One region of the Klebsiella sp. NPDC088457 genome, then DNA from elsewhere that is predicted to be linked to it. Evidence: predicted binding sites of a transcription regulator. Region 1 holds the regulator's gene; each other region holds the start of a gene.
The links. The regulator PurR, encoded in region 1, represses purine synthesis genes. The targets are predictions, from matches to a motif close to CANGCAAACGTTTGCNTG.

Region 1 (5,035 bases):
GGAAAGCACCTGCGGACGCATCAGCACGGTGAGCTCCTGTTTAACATTCGGCCGCTCGCCGGCGCTGCCTTTTGGCAGAGAGAACCACAGGCTGGCCATCGCCACCAGACCGAGGCCCGCGGTAGCGAGAAACGACATCCGCCAGCCGATGGTTTCACCCAGCCAGGTTGCCGCCGGAACGCCGCCAATATTGGCGATGGTCAACCCCATAAACATCGTCGCCACCGCGCTGGCCTGCTTGTGTTTTGGCACTACGCTCGCCGCAACCACCGACCCCAGGCCAAAGAAAGCGCCGTGATTAAGGCTGGTGATAATGCGCGAGATCAGCAAGGTCGTGTAATCCGGCGCCATTGAGGAGAGGACGTTGCCGAGAGTAAAGATCGCCATCAGGAAAATCAGCGCATTTCTGCGCGCGCGATGGGAGAGCAGTAAGGTCATCAGCGGCGCGCCGACCATCACGCCAATCGCATACGCGCTGATCAGCATTCCCGCAGCCGGAATAGAGACGTCGACACCTTTGGCAATGACCGGCAGCAGCCCCATCGGGGAAAACTCCGTCGTACCAATACCAAACGCGCCGATCGCCAGCGCTAACAGGGGAAAGTTGATTTTCATTCAATGACTCCAGCAGACCGTCCTCAGCGACGGCATCTCATCAGAAGTCAAAAGCATGACATCAATCACAGAAAAACAAAAGTAAACGGAATGGCAAAAGATTTTTGCAAAATTGATAATAATGGCGGGACGTTGGGGGAAAGAGCGCTCTCCCCCGGCAAAATCAGTGCAGTACCGCCGTCAGCCCGGCGGCAACAATGAGACCCAGAACAATAATCGTTGTGGTCAGCGAAAACTTCAAATCTGTATCCATCAATTTTTCCCCCTGTTATCCCCACATGAAAAGTGAGCTTGCTCATTTTTGCACAATATAGCGTAAAAATCTTCTGAGATTTAGGGTGATGCACATTTTTGCTCTTCCCCTTTGCCGCAAGATCGGACAAAATCCCACGCTAATTTGAAAGCGTATCGGCCATTGACCCCTTCCTGTCGTTCTGTGTCGTTTTCCCGACGTGATGCAATGTTGAACATTGTACTCAGGGTGTGTATAGGCAAACGTTTACGTACCGATAATCAGACGATCAGGTCAAGGTCTGGAGTGAGAAGTAATGGCAACAATTAAAGATGTAGCGAAGCGCGCAAACGTTTCCACTACAACAGTTTCACATGTGATTAACAAAACCCGCTTCGTTGCTGAAGAAACCCGCAACGCGGTCTGGGCGGCGATCAAAGAGCTGCACTACTCCCCCAGTGCGGTTGCGCGCAGTCTGAAGGTTAATCACACCAAATCTATCGGCCTGCTGGCCACCAGCAGCGAAGCGGCCTATTTCGCTGAGATTATCGAAGCCGTAGAGAAAAGCTGCTTCCAGAAAGGCTATACCCTGATTCTGGGCAATGCGTGGAACGATCTTGAAAAGCAGCAGGCCTACCTGTCGATGATGGCGCAAAAGCGCGTCGACGGCCTGCTGGTGATGTGCTCGGAATACCCGGAATCGGTATTGAGCATGCTGGAAGAGTACCGCCACATTCCGATGGTGGTGATGGACTGGGGTGAAGCGAAGGCCGACTTTACCGATTCGGTCATCGATAACGCCTTCGAGGGCGGCTATATGGCTGGCCGCTACCTGGTCGAACGCGGCCACCGTGAAATTGGCGTGATCCCCGGCCCGCTGGAGCGTAATACCGGTGCCGGACGGCTGGCCGGCTTTATGCAAGCCATGAAAGAAGCGCAGATTTCCGTTCCGGAAAGCTGGATTGTTCAGGGAGATTTCGAACCGGAATCCGGCTACCGGGCGATGCAGCAGATCCTCAGCCAGCAGCACCGTCCGACGGCGGTATTCTGCGGCGGCGACATCATGGCGATGGGCGCCATCTGCGCGGCGGACGAAATGGGCCTGCGCGTGCCGCAGGATATTTCGCTGATCGGGTATGATAACGTGCGCAACGCCCGCTATTTCAGCCCGGCATTGACCACCATTCATCAGCCGAAAGATTCTCTCGGCGAAGCCGCCTTCAACATGCTGATGGATCGTATCGTCAACAAGCGCGAAGAGTCGCAGTCGATCGAGGTTCACCCGCGTCTGGTGGAACGCCGCTCGGTCGTTGACGGCCCGTTCGTCGACTACCGCCGCTAACCTTCCCCACGGCGCCGGTTACTCCGGCGCCCGCAGCCACTCGCGGTTCAACGTTTCACTGTCGCCCAGATAATCCAGCAGCCACGCGAGCGCCGGCGAAGTATCGCTTTGCTGCCAGGTCAGGCAGCACGCCGCGTCCGGGAACGGATTTTCCAGCGCCAGCGCGGTCCATTCGCCGCGGTCGATCCACGGACGGGCAAAGTGCGTCGGCACCATCCCGACGCAGAGTCCCGCCGACAGGCAGGTCGCCGACGATTCCCAGTCGGGTACCACCACCCTTTTCTGATTGTCCAGTAGCCAGGTTGTGCGTTTCGGCAACGAGCGGGAGGTATCTTCCCTCACCAGCGACGGCCAGTTGCGCAACATATCATCGCTCAACGGGCCCGTCATCTGCGCCAGCGGATGATGGCTCGCCACCACGCAGTGCCAGCTTAGCATCCCCATATCGCGAAAGGCGTAGCGCCCGCCCACCGGAATCGAGCGGGTCGCACCAATCGCCAGTTCCACGCGTCCGTCGGCCAGCGCGTCCCAGACGCCGTTAAACACCTCCTGAAAAACAATCAGTTCGACATCGGGAAAGTGGCGATAAAAATCGACGATCATCTGCCGCATACGCGCCGGTTTAACAATGTCATCGACGGCGATCGACAGCTGCCCGCGCCAGCCGTTGGCAATCTGCTGACACTGCTGGCGGGTGATCTGCATTTTTTTGATAACAGAACGCCCTTCCTGTAAAAACCAGATCCCGGCCGGGGTGAGTTCAACATCGCGATGGCGACGTTCGAAAAGGGGAACCTTCAGCCACTCTTCGAGCTGGCGTACGGTGTAGCTGACTGCTGAAGGTACGCGATGCAGCTCCTGCGCCGCTGCGCTAAAGCTACCGTTGCGGGCAACAGCATCAACGACTTCGAGTGAGTATTCGGACCACATATTCTGCCTGCAAAATTTTTGAATGCATGTAGCAAATATTAGCGTTTCACAAGCCATTATGCACTCCCTACACTCTGCGGCATCAGACCGCATCTATAAGAGAATGTTATGCAACAACCTGGGAAAGGATTTTTAGTGTGGCTGGCGGGACTCAGCGTGCTGGGTTTCCTCGCCACCGATATGTACCTGCCGGCTTTTTCAGCTATTCAACAAGATCTGAATACCTCAGCGGCATCGGTGAGCGCCAGCTTGAGCTTATTCCTCGCCGGCTTCGCCCACGGCCAGCTGTTCTGGGGGCCGGTTTCCGACCGCTACGGCCGCAAACCGGTTCTGCTGTCCGGGCTGGCGATTTTCGCTATCAGCTGCCTCGGGATGCTGTGGGTGCGTGACGCCACGCTGATGCTGGTCCTGCGCTTTATTCAGGCCATCGGCGTCTGCGCGGCGGCGGTGACCTGGCAGGCGATGGTGACCGACTATTACCCTGCCCAGCGCACTAACCGCATTTTTGCCACCATTATGCCGCTGGTGGGCTTATCTCCGGCGCTGGCGCCGCTGCTCGGCAGCTGGTTACTCACGCACCTCGAATGGCAGGCGATTTTCGCCACCCTGTTCGCTATCGCGGTGCTGCTGATGCTGCCGGCCCTGCGGCTTAAACCGGCGAACAGGCAGCCCGGCGCCACTGCGCAAAAGCTGCCCTTCCTTGCCCTGCTGCGCTCCCGCGAGTACAGCGGTAATGTACTGATTTACGCCGCCTGCTCCGCCAGCTTTTTCGCCTGGCTGACCGGCTCACCGTTTATTCTGCACGAGATGGGCTATGGCCCCACCGCCATTGGCCTGAGCTATGTCCCGCAGACCATCGCCTTTTTAGTTGGCGGCTATGGCTGTCGCGCGGCGCTACAAAAATGGCAGGGAAATCAGCTGCTCCCGTGGCTGCTGGTGATTTTCGCCGTCAGCGTCGCGGCCACCTGGCTGGTTGGCCGACTGGCGGATGTATCAATTGTTGCGTTGATGGTGCCCTTCTGCGTCATGGCGATTGTTAACGGCGGTATTTACCCGATCGTCGTCGCCCAAGCGCTGAAGCCGTTCCCGCAGGCCACCGGCCGCGCCGCGGCGCTGCAGAACACCCTGCAGCTCGGCCTGTGCTTCCTGACCAGTTTGCTGGTTTCCGCGCTGATCGCCACTCCGCTGCTGACCACCACCAGCGTGATGCTGGTCTCGATTGCGCTGGCCGGGATTGGATACCTCATGCAGCGTCATACCGCCTGCCTGACGACGGAGTCGTCGCATGCATAGAATTATTTCACTGATGTTATCGTACAGTAATTAGCCTGCTAATATATTTTTATTGAAAGCCCGATATTAGCGGCCTATACTGGATCCGGCATCACATAAATAGAAAGTTTATTGCACTTAACGGGGGCAGGATGCATCCCGTTTCACCATGGAAGGCCTTTCGGCAAGGGTTATCACCCTTCCTCTGTTCTACGTCGGATAGCAGCTTCACGGATATTCCGTGAGATTTCTCACAAAGCCAAAAAAGCGTCTACGCTGTTTTAAGGTTCTGATCACTTGGGCGTGATGGAGAAGCTATGAGTTCATCGTGTATAGAAGAAGTAAGCGTACCAAACGACGACTGGTACCGAATTGCAGCCGAGTTGCTCGGTCGCGCGGGCATTGAAATTAATGGGCCCGCCCCCTCCGATCTCCGGATTAAAAACCCGCTCTTTTTTAAACGTGTTTTACAGGAAGGGTCTCTGGGGTTAGGTGAAAGTTATATGGACGGCTGGTGGGATTGCGAACGGCTGGATATATTCTTCCATAAAGTGCTTCGCGCCGGACTGGAAAGTCAGCTTCCTCACCATCTGAAAGACACGCTGCGTATCGCGAGCGCACGCCTGTTCAATCTACAAAGTAAA
Region 2 (5,035 bases), on a different contig from region 1:
CTACCGCATCGTCAAGGAAGCGGTCCAGCAGCACCGGCGCATCGTTAGAGACGCTGACCGCAGTCTGGAAGTAGCGACGCAGATCGGCTTCATCGTAGACGATTTCCATCGCCCGGCCGCCGAGAACGTAGGATGGACGAACCACCAGCGGGTAGCCAATCTCTTTCGCCTTTTCAACGGCCATCTCAATCGCGGTGACCGTGGCGTTCGCCGGCTGTTTCAGCTTCAGACGGTCAACCGCCTGCTGGAAACGTTCACGGTCTTCCGCGCGGTCAATCGCATCCGGGCTGGTGCCGATAACCGGTACGCCGGCCGCTTCCAGCGCGCGCGCCAGTTTCAGCGGGGTCTGACCGCCGTACTGGACGATGACGCCCTTCGGCTTCTCGATGCGCACGATTTCCAGCACGTCTTCGAGGGTGACCGGCTCGAAGTACAGACGGTCGGAGGTGTCGTAGTCGGTAGAGACGGTTTCCGGGTTACAGTTGACCATAATGGTCTCGTAACCATCTTCGCGCAGCGCCAGCGAAGCGTGTACGCAGCAGTAGTCGAATTCGATACCCTGGCCGATACGGTTCGGACCGCCGCCGAGGACCATAATCTTATCGCGGTCGACGGACGGATTGGCTTCACACTCGTCTTCATAGGTGGAGTACATATAGGCGGTATCGGTAGCGAATTCCGCCGCGCAGGTATCCACGCGCTTGTAGACCGGGTGCAGGTTGTACTGGTCACGCAGCTTGCGGATTTCGCCTTCACGAACGCCCGCCAGCCTGGCCAGACGCGCGTCGGCAAAGCCTTTGCGCTTCAGCTGACGCAGGAAGTCAGGGGTGAGACCGGTGATGCCGAGGTCAGCCACTTTCTCTTCCAGACGGACCAGCTCTTCAATTTGCACCAGGAACCAGCGGTCAATGTTGGTCAGGTTGAAAACGCCATCTACGGAGAGACCCGCGCGGAAAGCGTCGGCGATGTACCAGATACGCTCGGCGCCGGCGTCTTTCAGTTCGCGACGAATTTTGGTCAGCGCTTCCGGATCGTCCAGGCTAACTTTCGGGTCAAAGCCGGTGGCGCCCACTTCCAGACCGCGCAGCGCTTTCTGCAGAGATTCCTGCTGAGTGCGGCCAATCGCCATCACTTCGCCAACGGATTTCATCTGGGTGGTCAGACGGTCGTTGCTGCCGACGAATTTTTCAAAGTTAAAGCGCGGAATCTTGGTCACGACGTAGTCGATGGACGGTTCGAACGAAGCCGGGGTACGACCGCCGGTGATGTCGTTCATCAGCTCATCCAGGGTGTAACCCACCGCCAGTTTCGCCGCCACTTTGGCAATCGGGAAGCCGGTGGCTTTCGATGCCAGCGCCGAGGAGCGTGATACGCGCGGGTTCATTTCGATAACAATCAGGCGACCGTCTTTCGGGTTTACCGAGAACTGAACGTTAGACCCCCCGGTTTCCACGCCAATTTCGCGCAGCACCGCCATCGAAGCGTTACGCATCACCTGGTATTCTTTATCGGTCAGGGTTTGCGCCGGCGCCACGGTAATCGAGTCACCGGTGTGGATGCCCATGGCATCGAAGTTTTCGATGGAGCAGACAATGATGCAGTTGTCCTTCTTATCGCGCACCACTTCCATTTCATACTCTTTCCAGCCGATCAGCGATTCATCAATCAGCAGCTCGTTGGTCGGAGAGAGATCCAGGCCGCGGGTACAAATTTCTTCGAACTCTTCGCGGTTATAAGCGATACCGCCGCCGGTGCCGCCCATGGTGAACGACGGACGGATGATGCACGGGTAGCCCACGTCAGCGGCAACCGCCAGCGCTTCTTCCATGGTGTGCGCTATCCCGGAACGCGCGGTGTCGAGACCGATTTTCTTCATCGCCACGTCGAAGCGACGGCGGTCTTCCGCTTTATCAATCGCATCGGCGGTGGCGCCGATCATGGTGACGCCGAATTCAGCCAGCACCCCCTGACGCTCCAGCTCCAGCGCGCAGTTCAGCGCGGTCTGGCCGCCCATGGTCGGCAGAACGGCATCCGGGCGCTCTTTTTCGATGATTTTACGCACCACTTCCCAGTGGATAGGCTCAATATAGGTTGCATCGGCCATCTCCGGGTCGGTCATGATGGTGGCCGGGTTCGAGTTCACCAGAATGACGCGGTAACCTTCTTCACGCAGGGCCTTACAGGCCTGTGCGCCAGAGTAGTCAAATTCACAAGCCTGGCCGATAACGATCGGGCCAGCGCCAAGAATCAGGATGCTTTTTATATCTGTACGTTTTGGCATGGCTTTTTTCTCCTGATTATTTCGCGGACTGGCGGTACTGCTCAATTAACTCAATGAAATGGTCGAACAACGGCGCGGCATCGTGCGGACCAGGGCTCGCTTCCGGGTGCCCCTGGAAGCTGAACGCCGGTTTGTCGGTACGGTGGATCCCCTGCAGCGTACCGTCGAACAGCGACTTGTGGGTCACCCGCAGGTTAGCCGGCATCGACGCTTCGTCGACGGCAAAACCGTGGTTCTGCGCGGTAATCATGACCACATTATTATCGATGTCTTTAACCGGGTGGTTACCGCCGTGGTGGCCGAACTTCATCTTAACGGTCTTCGCTCCGCTCGCCAGCGCCAGCAGCTGATGGCCGAGGCAGATGCCAAACACCGGAATATCGGTGGCGAGGAATTTCTCAATTGCCGCAATCGCGTAGTCGCATGGTGCCGGGTCGCCAGGTCCGTTGGACAGGAAGATCCCGTCTGGGTTCATCTTCAGCACCTCTTCGGCGGAGGTTTGCGCCGGTACGACCGTCAGGCGACAGCCGCGGTCCACCAGCATACGCAGAATGTTGCGCTTGGCGCCGAAATCGTAGGCCACGACGTGGAACGGCAGCTCGCTTTCCGCTTTCGCTTCCGGCAGGTCGCCCGCCAGCGTCCAGCTGCCTTGCGTCCAGCTGTAGGTCTCTGAAGTGGTGACTTCTTTCGCCAGGTCCATGCCATTCAGGCCCGGGAACGCTTTGGCTTTTTCCAGCGCCAGCTGCGCATCCAGGTTGTCACCCACGATGATGCAGCCGTTCTGGGCGCCTTTTTCGCGCAGCAAACGGGTCAGCTTACGGGTATCGATATCGGCAATCGCCACGATGTTATGGCGCTTCAGGTAGGAAGAGAGGTCTTCGGTATTGCGGAAGTTGCTGGCAATCAGCGGCAGATCGCGAATAACCAGACCCTGAGCATGTACCTGAGAAGATTCTTCATCGGCGGCGTTGGTGCCGACATTACCGATATGAGGATAAGTAAGAGTGACGATTTGGCGGGAATAGGAAGGATCAGTGAGGATTTCTTGATAACCGGTCATTGAAGTATTGAAAACGACTTCCCCAACCGCCGTGCCCGTTGCCCCGATGGCCCGACCGTGAAACTGGGTTCCGTCTTCCAGAACCAATAGCGCTGACTTAATCAAAACACCCTCCAGAGAATATTCACTCACTTTATTTGCATATTAATGCATACGTGTAGCATGAATCAATGCAAATTTGCTTACCTATGGATTTCTGGCAAACGGCGGCATTCTGGAGAGATGTCGGCTAAAAGTCAACTTAAAGCCGATATTTTTTATCTTCTTTTGCGTCACTGGCCCTTTCACACTGCTTTAGCAGGTAAAAAGATCAACAAACTAGCCTGAGAAAACGCTTGCGGACCAGGAAGATTGCAAAATGAAGGGCATGGAAGTAAAAAAGTAGACCAGATGGTCAAAATTTACAATAACACCACAAAAAAAGAAGAGATAAGGCAAACTTATAGAGAACTAAGATAAAAACAGGAGTTAAATGGCAAAAAATAAAAAGGGCAATAAGACATTGCCCTTTGCAATCAATTACATATTGAATGCAATAACCACATCACGATGGGTAATAAAACTTATAAACTGTTGAGTTCAAGGACATCACGCATATCAAAGAGCCCCGATTTCTTGTTCTTTAACCATAATGCAGAACGAACCGCACCATTGGCAAAAGTCATCCGGCTGGAGGCTTTGTGGCTGATCTCAATACGCTCGCCGATATCAGCAAACATCGCCGTATGTTCGCCGACGATATCTCCGGCGCGCACGGTAGCAAAACCAATGGTCCCCGGTACGCGTTCGCCGGTATGCCCTTCCCGGCTATATACCGCGCAATCCTTCAGATCTTTGTTCAGTGCGCCGGCAATCGCTTCACCCATCGCCAGCGCAGTGCCCGACGGGGCGTCGACTTTATGACGATGGTGCGCTTCGATAATTTCAATATCAGTGTAGTCGCCCATCACCTTCGCCGCTTTTTCCAGCAGCTTTAACAGGACGTTGACGCCGACGCTGAAATTGGCGGCAAAAACGATGGCAATATCCTGCGCTGCATCGCGAATGGCCTGTTTTCCCGCCTCATCAAAGCCGGTAGTGCCAATCACCATGCCTTTACCGTGTTCGCGACAGAACGCAAGGTGGTTCAGCGTGCCTTCCGGACGGGTAAAATCGATCAGCACGTCAAAATCATCTTTCACTGCTGTCAGGCTGCTTTGCACCGCCACGCCGACATTACCGGCGCCGGCCAGTTCCCCGGCGTCGCTGCCGAGCAGGGAGGAACCTTCGCGCTCCAGCGCGGCGCCCAGCGCCACGCCTTCCATCTGCTGTACCGCCTGAATTAACTGGCGTCCCATCCGGCCGCCCGCGCCCGCGATGGCCACGCGGATTTGTGCATCATGCATAGCTATTCTCTTTTGTTAACTTCACGTGAATTGTTTTCAGAGTAACCAGCCCATCGATGAGCCGCTACTCAAAAACGCCGATAATTAGAAATTTATGACAAACGGCGCTCGATATCAGTAAAAACTATAAGCTGGCATCAAAGTCAGGTCTTTCTCGCGGGTACCGGGCCGGGCTTATCCCCGGCGAAAGCCGCAGGATCGCCGGTGCCGGTCACAGTTGTCTCTCTTTACCTTACGCAGCCCCCTCAAATGAGAGATGTCGCGCAGATCTTGCGCCTGCCAGCCGGACTGCTCGCCCGCCAGAATGCG
Region 3 (5,035 bases), on a different contig from region 1:
CATCCAGCAGGGTCGCAACCTGGGATTCATCGCTGGCTTTGATTTTGAAAATCCAGCCGTCAGCATACGGATCGCTGTTCACCAGCTCCGGCGAGTCGTTCAGGGCTTCATTAATCGCGACAATCTCGCCGCTAACCGGGGCATAGATATCAGAAGCCGCTTTGACCGACTCGGCAACCGCGCAGTCGTCGCCCGCATCAACGGTGGTACCGACGTCCGGCAGGTCGACAAAAACCATATCGCCAAGCAGCTCCTGCGCATGTTCGGTGATGCCGACGGTATAGGTACCGTCGGCTTCTTTACGCAGCCATTCGTGTTCTTTGCTGTATTTCAGTTCTGCTGGTACGTTGCTCATCAATTCATCTCCAAAAAGGGGGAATCACACCACGGCTTTGCCGTTGCGTACAAAAACAGGTTTAGTCACTTTTACCGGCATTTCGCGGTTGCGAATCTGCACAATGGCCGTTTCGCCGATCCCGGCCGGTACCCGTGCCAGGGCAATACTGTAGCCCAGCGTCGGGGAGAAGGTGCCGCTGGTGATAATGCCTTCTTTCTGATTGCCGTCAGCATCGGTAAAGTGCACCGGCAGGCCGCCGCGCAGAACGCCTTTTTCGGTCATCGCCAGGCCTACCAGCTGTTCAGTGCCCTTTTCACGCTGCAGCTCCAGGGCTTCGCGGCCGATGAACTGACGATCGGCGGGTTCCCAGGCAATGGTCCAGCCCATATTGGCCGCCAGCGGAGAGATGCTCTCATCCATCTCCTGACCATACAGGTTCATCCCCGCTTCGAGGCGCAGGGTATCGCGAGCGCCCAGGCCGCATGGCTTCACGCCAGCGTCCAGCAGACCGCGCCAGAAATCCGCGGCTTGCTCATTCGGCAGCGCGATTTCATACCCGGTTTCGCCGGTATAGCCGGTGGTGGCAATAAACAGATCGCCCGCCTGCACGCCAAAGAACGGTTTCATCCCCGCAACGGCCTGACGCTGCTCGTCGGTAAACAGGGTGGCGGCCTTCTCTTTCGCCTGCGGCCCTTGTACGGCAATCAGCGAAAGATCGTCGCGGACGGTGATCTCAAGACCATAGGGTTCGGCCTGCTGGCTAATCCAGGCGAGGTCTTTTTCACGGGTGGCGGAGTTAACAACGAGGCGGAAATAATCTTCGGCAAGGAAATAGACAATCAGGTCATCGATGACGCCAGCGGAGGCGGTGAGCATGCCGCTATAGAGCGCTTTGCCGGGAACCGTGAGCCTGGCGACATCGTTAGCCAGCAAATAGCGCAAGAACTCACGAACCCGGCTGCCGTGGAAGTCGACAATGGTCATGTGCGAGACATCGAACATTCCGGCGTCGCCTCGCACCGCGTGGTGCTCATCAATCTGGGAACCGTAATGTAGCGGCATCATCCAGCCATGGAAGTCCACCATGCGAGCGCCGCACAGCGTGTGTTGTTCATACAACGGAGTCTGTTGAGCCATCTTTTCCTCATCGAATAAAACGGAACCAGCTACTGTTTTGGGCGATGACGTTTGGGCCATTTCACACCACGAAATCCGCCGCCGACATCATTATCCGACGCCGACGCAAACGTTCTCTTTTGCCTGAACTTACCACCGAAACCGGCGCTAAACCATAAGCTAAATCAGGACATCACATTAGCTTATGACCAAAATCCGCCAAAAAGACTACAGAGTTATTGACTGGAAAAAAGCGATTTAAGCCACATAAAATTAAGACCAGTCGCTAAAAATACCGAGCATGATGGTGTTTTATGCGAAAAAATGGGCCGATTTTCGTTGGCTAAAAAAGAGAAACATTAATAAAACTAATGCGAAAAAATGGGTGAGATTAGATTATTTCAAATGAGTGGGAAAAACCCGGCGCGCCGGCCGGGTGAGAGAAATGTGACGCGCTTAACGTAACCAGGCGGGAAGATCGTTTAAGCCCATCGCCTGACGAATCAGCTGCGGCTTCACCCCGGGTAAGGTATCCGCCAGTTTCAGGCCAATATCGCGCAGGAGCCTCTTCGCCGGATGGCTACCGGAGAACATTTCGCGAAAGCCCTGCATGCCTGCCAGCATCAATGCGGCGCTGTGCTTACGGCTGCGTTCGTAACGCCGCAGATACAGGTACTGACCGATATCTTTGCCCTGGCCATGCAGACGCCGCAGTTCATCGATCAGTTCCGCCGCATCCATAAAGCCCAGATTCACCCCCTGCCCGGCCAGCGGGTGGATGGTGTGCGCGGCATCGCCCACCAGCGCCAGCCGGTGCGCGGCGAACTGACGCGCGTAGCGGCCGGTCAACGGGAAAGTCTGACGCTCGCTTGCAAGCTGGCACAGACCAAGACGATTATCGAAGGCGATATTCAGCGCCTGATTAAAGGCCGCCTCATCCGCCTGCTGCATCCGTTCCGCCTCCTGCGGCGACAGCGACCAGACGATAGAACACAGGTGCGGATCGCTGAGCGGCAGAAACGCCAGGATACCGTCGCCGTGGAACACCTGGCGGGCCACCGCCTGGTGCGGTTCTGCGGTACGGATGGTGGCGACCAGCGCATGGTGGCGATAGTCCCAGAAGGTCAGCGGGATATCCGCTTTGTTACGCAACCAGGAGTTTGCGCCATCGGCGCCGACCACCAGCCGGGCGGTCAGCATCGTGCCGTCCTGCAGGCTCAGAAAAGCCTCGTTTTCGCCCCACGCCACCTGCTGCAGCTGAGCCGGGGCCAGCAGCGTGATGTCAGAACAGCGCTGCGCCTTCTGCCACAACGCATGGTGAACGACCGCATTTTCAATAATATGACCAAGGTGGCTGAAGCCCATACTCTGGTCATCAAAGCTGATGTGGCCAAAGCTGTCCTTATCCCACACCTCCATCCCGTGATAGCAGCTGGCGCGCTGGGCGATAATTGTCGGCCAGACGTCCAGCCTGGTGAGCAGTTTTTCGCTGGCGGCGTTTATGGCCGAAACCCGCAGCGCCGGCGGCGCATCGGCATTTAATGGCTGCGGCTCGGCCTGTTCCAGCACCGCAACCCGCAGCCCGCTCCCCTGCAAACCGCAGGCGACCGCCAGGCCCACCATGCCACCGCCCACAATGGCAACATCAACACTTTGCACGTTCAACTCCTTAACGGGGAACCCAACCGAGGGTACGCTGCGCCAGCGCATCGCGCGCCGGGGTAAATAATTCCATCGCCATCAGGCCCACGTTTCGCCCCGCCACCAGCGGCGCCCAGTGATTGGCGAACAGATGAACCAGCCCATCGGTCACGCCGATGGTGGCGGCTTTATCATCCGCGCGCCGCGCCTGATAATGACAAAGAAGCGAGTAATCGCCGGGATCCTGCCCGTTAGCGCAGGCCTGGGCCAGCGTTTCCGCCAGGCTCATGACATCCCGCAGGCCAAGGTTAAAACCCTGGCCGGCGATGGGATGCAGCGTCTGCGCCGCGTTGCCCACCAGCACCAGGCGATGGGAAACCGGGCGCGTAGCGGTAGTCAACGTCAATGGATAAACGCTGCGCTTTCCGGCATGAGTGATGCGCCCCAGCCGCCAGCCAAATGCCTGCTGCAGCTGCGCGCAAAATTGCGCGTCGGACCAGGCCAGCACCTCATCGCGCCACGACTGCGGGTGGCACCACACCAGCGAACAGCGGCCCTGCGACATCGGCAACATCGCCAGCGGGCCGTGCTCGGTGAAACGCTCAAAGGCGCGGCCCTCATGGGGCAGTGCGGTACTGACGTTGGCGATAACCGCCAGCTGCTCATAGGGCTGCTGCTGCCATTTCATCCCGCAGCGCGCGCCCAGGGTTGAACGCGAACCGTCGGCGGCGACCAGCAGTTGGCCCTCAATCGTCTCGCCGCTGTCCAGGGTGATGCTGACGCCCTCTTCCCAGCGGGTGACGTCTTCGACCGTCGCCGGACAGTGCAGGGTCACCCCCGGGGCTTCGCGCAGTTGCGCAAACAAACGCTGGCCGATATCGTGCAGCTCGACCACCTGCCCCAGGGCCGCCAGGCCGTAGTCCTGCGCCTCGAGCGTGACAAAGCCCGCATGCCCGCGATCGCTAACGTGGACGCGCTGAATAGGCGTCGCGCAATCGGCGATGCCTTGCCAGATGCCGGTACGCGCCAACTGCTGGCAAGTGCCCGCCGCCAGCGCAATCGCCCGGGCGTCAAAACCGGGATGCTGTGACGAATCTGGCTGCGCCGCCTCCACCAGATGCACCGGCAGCGCGCCGTCGGTCAACCGGGAGATGGCCAGCGCCAAGGTCGCCCCGGTCATCCCTCCGCCCACGATCAGTACGCTCATGACCGCTGTGCCGCCGCCATCAGCGCCTCGATATCGTCGGCTTTTTTCACCACTCCGGCGGTAAGGTTTTCATTGCCGTCTTCGGTTATCACAATATCGTCTTCAATGCGGATGCCAATGCCGCGATATTGCGGCGGCACGTCGGCATCCGTCGCAATATATAACCCCGGTTCTACGGTCAGCACCATCCCCGGTTCAAGAACCCGCGAGCGATCGACATCGTAGTTGCCGACGTCGTGAACATCCAGCCCCAGCCAGTGGCTCAGGCCATGCATAAAGTATGGACGATGCGCGTTGTTCACCATCAGCTCGTCAACATCCCCTTTCAGGATGCCGAGGCGCACCAGGCCGGTAATCATAATGCGCACCACCTGCTGGTTAACCTGCTGAATGGAGGTGCCAGGACGATACAGTTCCAGCGCGGTGTCCAGCGACTCGAGGACAATATCGTAAATCTCGCGCTGCGCCGGGCTGAATTTGCCATTCACCGGGAAGGTGCGGGTAATATCGCCGGCATAGCCGCGATATTCACAGCCGGCGTCAATCAGCACCAGCTCGCCGTCGCGCAGTTCGGATTCATTTTCGGTGTAGTGAAGAATACAGCCGTTTTCGCCGCCGCCAACGATGGTGTTATAGGAGGGGAAACGGGCGCCGTGGCGGTTGAACTCATGCAGAATCTCGCCTTCCAGCTGATATTCGAACATTCCCGGGCGACATTTTTGCATCGCACGGGT

Region 2: carA (glutamine-hydrolyzing carbamoyl-phosphate synthase small subunit) is a predicted target of PurR. The motif match lies at 3,538-3,555, and genes of this name have one in related genera.
Region 3: gcvT (glycine cleavage system aminomethyltransferase GcvT) is a predicted target of PurR. The motif match lies at 1,577-1,594, and genes of this name have one in related genera.

What each region holds. Positions count from the first base shown of each region.
Region 1 covers NZ_JBJDNH010000003.1:7,087-12,121, forward strand. The annotation lists gene ACI2JR_RS03125 (MFS transporter) at 1-615, opposite strand, end outside; gene ACI2JR_RS03130 (cytochrome bd-I oxidase subunit CydH) at 779-868, opposite strand; gene purR (HTH-type transcriptional repressor PurR) at 1,164-2,189, shown strand; gene punR (DNA-binding transcriptional activator PunR) at 2,208-3,119, opposite strand; gene punC (purine nucleoside transporter PunC) at 3,228-4,412, shown strand; gene cfa (cyclopropane fatty acyl phospholipid synthase) at 4,709-5,035, shown strand, end outside.
Region 2 covers NZ_JBJDNH010000013.1:122,416-127,450, reverse strand. The annotation lists partial or broken gene carB (carbamoyl-phosphate synthase large subunit) at 1-2,281, opposite strand, end outside; gene carA (glutamine-hydrolyzing carbamoyl-phosphate synthase small subunit) at 2,298-3,446, opposite strand; gene dapB (4-hydroxy-tetrahydrodipicolinate reductase) at 3,905-4,726, opposite strand.
Region 3 covers NZ_JBJDNH010000041.1:13,004-18,038, reverse strand. The annotation lists gene gcvH (glycine cleavage system protein GcvH) at 1-355, opposite strand, end outside; gene gcvT (glycine cleavage system aminomethyltransferase GcvT) at 380-1,474, opposite strand; gene ubiI (FAD-dependent 2-octaprenylphenol hydroxylase) at 1,910-3,112, opposite strand; gene ubiH (2-octaprenyl-6-methoxyphenyl hydroxylase) at 3,123-4,301, opposite strand; gene pepP (Xaa-Pro aminopeptidase) at 4,298-5,035, opposite strand, start outside.